DNA from 3 places in the Pseudarthrobacter adonitolis genome. Region 1 is predicted to be linked to each of the others. Evidence: riboswitches for the same ligand, from Rfam matches in the RefSeq annotation. Region 1 holds a riboswitch; each other region holds the start of a gene.

Region 1 (2,251 bases):
CTGTGGCGCCGGCGGCATGCGCCAGCTCGCTGACCGCGGCGATATCCACGATCTCCTGCATCGGGTTGGACGGCGACTCGAAGAACACCGCAGTGGTGGGCTCCGACAGGGCCGCCCGCCACTGCTCGAGGTCCGGCCCGTCAACGAACATGGTTTCCACGCCCCAGCGCGGCAGGATCTCGTTCAGGATCACGAAGCAGGAGCCGAACAGTGAGCGCGCAGCGACCACCCGGTCCCCGGCCGCCAATAGGGCACCCAGGGCGGTGAAAACCGCTGACATGCCCGACGCCGTCGCAAAGCACGCCTCGGTGCCTTCGAGCAGGCGGAGGCGTTCCTGGAAGGTGGCCACGGACGGGTTGCCGTACCGGGAGTAGACGAAGCGTTCGTCCTCGCCGGTGAAGGCACGCTCGGCGGCGGCGGCGGATTCGTACACAAACCCGGAGTTCAGGAACACGGGCTCGGTGGTCTCCTGGAAGTTGGTGCGGTCCAGTCCGCCACGGACCGCCTGCGTATCGGCGCTCCAGCCGGCGGCGTCTTCGTTGAAAGTCACTTGGCTATTCCCAGGTTGGTGGGGAGGCAGCGGTTCTTCCAGCCGTTGACGGTGCGCTCGCCGTAGCGGTCCGGCTCGCCTTCGAAACCCTCCAAGACGTTGTAGGAGGTGAAGCCGGCCTGCGTCGCGGCGATAGCGGCGGCGATGGAGCGCTGGCCCGAGCGGCAGAGGAATACCAGCTCCGTGCCGTCGTCCTCCGGTGCCTGCTGTGTCAGGTCGGTGATGAAATCCGGATTGGGGATACCACCCGGGAACGTCCACGGGATGAACAGGGGATCGTTGTCGGTGGCCTTCGTGTCGGGGATGCCGATGTGGGCCCATTCTCCTTCGGTGCGGACGTCCACCAGAATGGCGCCCTGCTCGAGTTTGGCCCAGGCTTCCTGCGGGGTGAGGTCTCCGGCGTAGCTCACGCGTGGCCCTCGCCGTCGAACTCAATGTCTTCCACGGCGCTGGCGACGGCGGCATCCGCGCTCGCGATGGCCGTCGGGAGGATCAGTGCCTGGGCAACAATGACCTTGCCGCCGTTGGACGTTGCGGCCGGGCTGCCGTGCAGGACATACCCTTCGGCGAGGGCAGTGGAAATCCGTTCACAGAAAGACCTGTCATCCGGCCCGGTGACAAGCCGGTAGGACAGTTTCTCTTCAGGGGCGGGTGCGTCAGACACGACGGAACTCCTTCTTTCACGCTTGCAGCTCGAATGGGTCGATATGCCGAGTATTCACCTGAGGCACCCCGCCGCGAAAGGGAGGGTTGCCGACCGGCCAGTCAGGGCTTGGCGCCGGTTCTCATTACTCCCCAAAAACGTAACACTCGCCCCGCCGCGCCGCACCGCCGCCGTCGTCATGTTCCGTAACCAACGCGTGTTCCGTGACCCCGCCGTGCTTCCGTAACCCCGGCGCTGACGGGACAATCGGGTCATGGGGAACATTCGGGGGCACTCACTGACGAGCGCCTGGGCGCGCGTTTTGGCCGTGGGGCTGTGCGCCGTGCCGGTACTGGTGGGGGCGACAAGCTGCCGGAACATTTTCGCGCCGCCGCCCTGCATGCCGCCGGAGTTTTCCGTCTCGCCAGCCGCCGCGAAACCCGGCGACCAGGTCACCGTCAGTGCCCCGGACACCACCTGCGATGCCCGCTACGGCGCCGACGCAAGGGTCCAGGTGGAATTGCTGGCTCCGTACGGCACCACCGTGTTGGAAGAGCTCGCCCCCATGACCGACGACGGCGGCTTCACTTTCGTGTTCACCGTCCCGGCTGGCATGGCTCCCGGGAAGGCCGGGGTCACCGCCTACCCATACAACGTGGACTGGTGCGACGACACCGGGGTGAACAACTGGGTGGGGGCGGGACCGCAGACCCTTGTCGGGGTCTCCTGTGCGCAGCGCCTGGTGCCGCTGGTAATCCTGGGCGGCTGACCCGCATGGTCAACGCAGTTCGCGGGTCAGGAGTTCCTGGAGAGCCGTACTGGGTTCGCTGGGTTTGCCGGCGCCGCTCAGGTAGAGCCCCATATGCGTGCCGTGGTACTCCCAATAGGCGAAGCTGAGGTTGTTCTCTTCGAAGAGTGCCAGCATGTCGATGACCCACTGGCCACCGCCCTTGCCCTGCATCTGGAAGGCTTGCCGGACCCAGGCCGAAACTCCAGGACCGACATGTGTGGATTTGATCGCTCTTTGGCGGCATTCTGTGATTGCTTGGTGTCGCCCC
Region 2 (2,251 bases), on a different contig from region 1:
CCCGGCTGGCGTCGCTGCGGCGGCTGCTGGGCACGGATCCTCGGCTGGTTGGCCAGGAAACCAAGGAACTGGGCAGCATCGGCTAGCGGCGGAACGCCGACGTCCCCAAACCCGCGGCCCTGAGACGGTAGTTTGGAACCATGATCCAACCCGCTTCGAGCTACAACGATGACCTGCGCCTTGCCCATGTGCTGGCCGACTCCGTGGATGACCAGACCATGAGCCGCTTCAAGGCACTGGACCTCCACATCGAAACCAAGCCGGACCTGACGCCGGTCACGGACGCGGACAAGGCCGCGGAAGAAGCCATCCGCGGCCAGCTCTCCCGTTCGCGTCCCCGCGACGCCGTGCTGGGCGAGGAATTCGGCAGCTCCGGCCACGGCTCCCGCCGCTGGATCATTGATCCCATCGACGGCACCAAAAACTTTGTCCGCGGCGTCCCGGTCTGGGCCACCCTGATCGCCCTCGTGGACGAAGGCGAACCCGTGGTGGGAGTGGTCAGCGCGCCGGCACTGGGCAAGCGCTGGTGGGCCGCCAAGGGTTCCGGCGCCTACATGGGGAAGTCCCTAGCCGCCGCAACGCGGCTCCGGGTCTCGGACGTCTCCGAACTTTCGGACGCCTCCCTGTCGTATTCCAGCCTGGGCGGCTGGAAGGAACGCGGCAACCTGGATGAGTTCCTGGGCCTGACCGAGGACGTGTGGCGCACGCGTGCCTACGGCGATTTCTGGTCCTACTGCATGGTGGCCGAAGGTTCCGTGGACATCGCCTGCGAGCCGGAACTGAACCTGTACGACATGGCCGCCCTGGTGCCCATTGTGGTGGAAGCCGGCGGCCGCTTCACCTCTCTCGAGGGCCAGGACGGGCCGTTCGGCGGCAACGCCTTGGCCACAAACTCCATCCTGCACTCAGAGGTCCTCAAACGTCTGAACCCGGATCTGGACGATCTCCTTTAGGCACTTCCATCGAATTATCGACGGCGGGCGCCTCCTGAAGGGAGCGCCCGCCGTCGTATCTTCGACAAATAGTCCGCTACTCAAACGCGCGTAACAAAGCCCTTAACATTGGCCCGGGCTTCTTTCCTGCCGTTGCCCATGTTCTACGCTCTTAACAGGTCACGAGTGCCAGCGCTAAACCCCGGTTTGCTGGCCGGCAACCCTCCATTCGCGGTGGGGTGCCCCGGGTGACGACCAGGCCGGTCCGGAACGGATACGGCAAGCGCGGATTCCTGGTACCGGGAGTCCTTTTAGAGTGAGGTCTCCGTGACAACTGCCACCGTCTCCCCCGACACTGCCCCCGCCATCGCCGCTGAGCTGTTCAACGCGGCTGCCGCCATCGCCGGCCGCCCCCTCTCCGCCGTTACCGGCGCGGAAATCCAGGCTCCGCTGATCCAGGGCGGCCATGTCCGCTACGCAAATCTGGACTACGGCGCATCCGCTCCCGCCCTCTCCGTGGTGTCCGCCTACCTCAACGAGATCCTGCCGTTCTACGCCAGCGTCCACCGCGGCGCCGGCTTTGCGTCGCAGATCAGCACCTCCGTTTACGAGAACGCCCGGAACATCGTGCGCGACTTTGTGGGCGGGCGCCCGGACGACTCCGTCATCTTCACCCGGAACACCACCGACTCGCTGAACCTGCTGGCGGGTTGCCTGCCGGCCACGGAGGGGTGTCCCAATGGCGATGTCCTCTACCTGGACATTGAGCACCACGCCAACCTCTTGCCCTGGCAGGGCGTCCCGCACCGCAGCGTCGTCGCCGCGGACACCATCGTGGGGACCATCGAGGTCCTCCGTGCCGAACTTGAGCAGGGCAACGTCAGCCTGCTCGCGGTCACGGGCGCTTCCAACGTCACCGGCGAAATCCTCCCGGTCAAGGCCCTGGCCGCCCTCGCCCATGAGTACGGCGCGCGGATCGTGGTGGACGCCGCGCAGCTCGCACCCCACCGGCGCATCAGTATCAGCGCCGACGACGTTGACTACCTCGCCTTCTCCGGCCACAAGCTCTATGCGCCCTTCGGCTCCGGGGTCCTGGTGGGCCGCACCGACTGGCTCGACGCCGGAACTCCCCACCTGGCCGGCGGCGGCGCCGTCCGCGAGGCAAAACTCGACGGCGTCAGCTGGGCCACGGGGCCGGCCCGGCACGAGGGCGGCTCCCCCAACGTCCTAGGTGCGGCCACCCTGGCCCGCGCCACCCAGGTCATCGCGTCCCTGGACCACGACCGCTGGCACGCCCACGAGTCGGCCATCAGGTCATT
Region 3 (2,251 bases), on a different contig from region 1:
ATTCCCCTGCCGCCGTCGGGCCCGCAGGGATACCGTGCCCGGAAACTGGCCGAACTTGACCAGCAGTACAGCAACGGTGAGCTGGCCATGGAGGATTACATGAAGCGCCGCTCCGACATCATGAACGGCTGATCTCCTAACAGCGCGAACGGACACTTGTGGCCCCGACTCCGAGGGCTCAAGTGTCCTCTCGCACTTAAAGGCAGGGCCTCAAGTGTCCCCTCGCGCTTAGACCAGGAACGTGTTCCGGAGCTGGGCGCCGAGCTGGCCGATCTCGGTCAGGAAGCCGTCGTGGCCGATCGGAGCCTCAATGACGTGGACGTCCACGTCGCCCGGGAGCGCGTCAGCCAGCTCACGGGACTGGGACGGGAAGTACAGCCGGTCACTGTCCACTGCGGCCACGAAGAACCTGGCGGTGGCCCGGCCCAAGGCCGCGTTCAGGGAACCCCGCCCGCGGCAGACGTCGTGGCTCATCAGGGCGTCGGTGATGGCGATGTAGCTGTTGGCATCAAAGCGCCGCACCAGCTTTTTGCCCTGGTGGTCCAGGTAGCTTTCTACCTGGTAGCGCCCCCGTTCCGCCAACGCTGCCGCCTGGAACGGCGATTCCGGGTGCTGGGCCGACCGTCCGAAGCGCCCATCGAATTCCTCTGCGGAGCGGTAGGTGATATGCGCAATGCGCCGTGCCAGGGCCAGGCCGTCCTCGGGCAGCGGACCGCCGTAGTAGTCGCCGTCGTTGAAATTGGTGTCCTGGCGGATGGCCAGCGTCTGCGCCTGGGCGAACGCAATCTGCTCGGCCGTGCTGGCGGCACCGATCGCGATAACGGCGCAACGCTGAACCCGTTCGGGGTAGGTGACCGCCCACTCCAGGGCCCGCGCGCCGCCCATGGAGCCGCCCAGCACGGCATACCAGTTCGGAATGCCCAGCTGGTCGGCCAGCCTGGCCTCAGCCGCCGTTGTGTCGCGCAGTGTCACCAAAGGAAAGCGGGACCCCCACGGGTTGCCGTCCGGGGCAGCCGAGGACGGTCCGGTGGAGCCGTAGCAGCCGCCCACAATGTTGATGGAGACCACATAGAACCGGTCCGTGTCCACCGGCGCACCGGGTCCGGCCAGCTGTTCCCACCAGCCGGGCTCGTCACTGTCGCCCCGCGTCACATGGGTACTTCCGGTCAGGGCGTGCTCAATCAGGACGGCGTTAGAGCCGTCCGCGTTGAGAGTGCCCCACGTTTCATAGCCGAGCGTGACCTCCGGGAGGTAACCGCCGGCCTCAAGCTCGAGGCCACCGATGCTGGCGTAACGGACCACACCGTTCCCGGGGACTGCGGTTCGGGAAATCGTAATCGTCATGGAAAGGACCTTTTCTACGCACTTGCCCACCGTCAATTGACCGGCAGGCCAGGTCCTCACCCGGGGCACCCCGCCGCGAAAGAGGGTTGCCGGCCAGCAAGCCGGGGCTGTCGCTGGCACTCATGACCTGCTTCGAGTGTACGAACAGCCCCGGACTATTGCTAAGCGTGTGACTGGGTGTGACTTTGCGGGGTCCCTACCGCCCCTGGCCTGCCGCGTCTTTGTTAGGCTCCGCTGCGCCTCTTGGCCGCCCGGAAGCCGGCTTCGAGGTCGGCCAGGATGTCATCGATGTGTTCGATGCCCAAGGTCAGACGGACGAGTCCCGGAGTGACCCCGGCGATGGCCTGCTGCGCGGGTGAAAGCTGGCTGTGCGTGGTTGGTGCCGGGTGGATCACCAGTGAACGGACGTCCCCGATGTTGGCCACATGGGAGTGCAGCTCCAGGGCATCCACGAAGCGCTTCCCGGCCTCTGCGCCGCCGGCCAAGTTGAACGCGACCACCGCGCCGGTGCCTTCGGGGCCGTATTTGCGGCCGCGCTCGTACCAAGGGCTGGAGGCCAGCCCTGCATAGGCGACGGATTCGACGTCGTCCCTTGCCTCAAGCCACTCCGCGACGTCCATCGCATTGGCCACGTGGCGCTCCACCCGCAGCTCAACGTCCCCAGGCCCTGGGCGATGAGGAAGGTTGAAGGGTGACACTGCCGAGCCGAGGTCGCGCAGCAGCTGGACGCGGGCCTTCAGGATGTAGGACAGATTGGCGCCGAGGGCTCCGCCGGCCCCAAGGTCACGGGCGTAGCGTGGAGACGGTGTTGTCCACAACGAGGGGCACACCGGCGTCGTGGGCGGTCCGGGACACACCCTCGATGTCCAGCACGTCCTGGCGGGGGTTGGAGACCACTTCGGCGAAG

What was found. Region 1 has a riboswitch for S-adenosylmethionine ahead of ACZYZ4_RS17715 (DUF1737 domain-containing protein). Riboswitches for the same ligand answer to the same signal wherever they lie in the genome.
Region 2: another riboswitch for S-adenosylmethionine. It lies ahead of ACZYZ4_RS05905 (aminotransferase class V-fold PLP-dependent enzyme); the one in region 1 lies ahead of ACZYZ4_RS17715 (DUF1737 domain-containing protein).
Region 3: another riboswitch for S-adenosylmethionine. It lies ahead of metX (homoserine O-acetyltransferase MetX); the one in region 1 lies ahead of ACZYZ4_RS17715 (DUF1737 domain-containing protein).

The regions. Positions count from the first base shown of each region.
Region 1 is NZ_JBVAYW010000027.1:5,472-7,722, reverse strand. It holds gene ACZYZ4_RS17725 (O-succinylhomoserine sulfhydrylase) at 1-550, opposite strand, end outside; gene ACZYZ4_RS17720 (rhodanese-like domain-containing protein) at 547-960, opposite strand; gene ACZYZ4_RS17715 (DUF1737 domain-containing protein) at 957-1,214, opposite strand; SAM riboswitch class IV at 1,228-1,343, opposite strand; gene ACZYZ4_RS17710 (hypothetical protein) at 1,468-1,962, shown strand; gene ACZYZ4_RS17705 (hypothetical protein) at 1,972-2,154, opposite strand.
Region 2 is NZ_JBVAYW010000003.1:262,353-264,603, forward strand. It holds gene rsgA (ribosome small subunit-dependent GTPase A) at 1-86, shown strand, start outside; gene hisN (histidinol-phosphatase) at 141-953, shown strand; SAM riboswitch class IV at 1,111-1,224, shown strand; gene ACZYZ4_RS05905 (aminotransferase class V-fold PLP-dependent enzyme) at 1,260-2,251, shown strand, end outside.
Region 3 is NZ_JBVAYW010000007.1:168,631-170,881, forward strand. It holds gene ACZYZ4_RS10335 (hypothetical protein) at 1-132, shown strand, start outside; gene metX (homoserine O-acetyltransferase MetX) at 229-1,344, opposite strand; SAM riboswitch class IV at 1,358-1,472, opposite strand; gene ACZYZ4_RS10345 (PLP-dependent transferase) at 1,569-2,162, opposite strand; gene ACZYZ4_RS10350 (PLP-dependent transferase) at 2,128-2,251, opposite strand, start outside.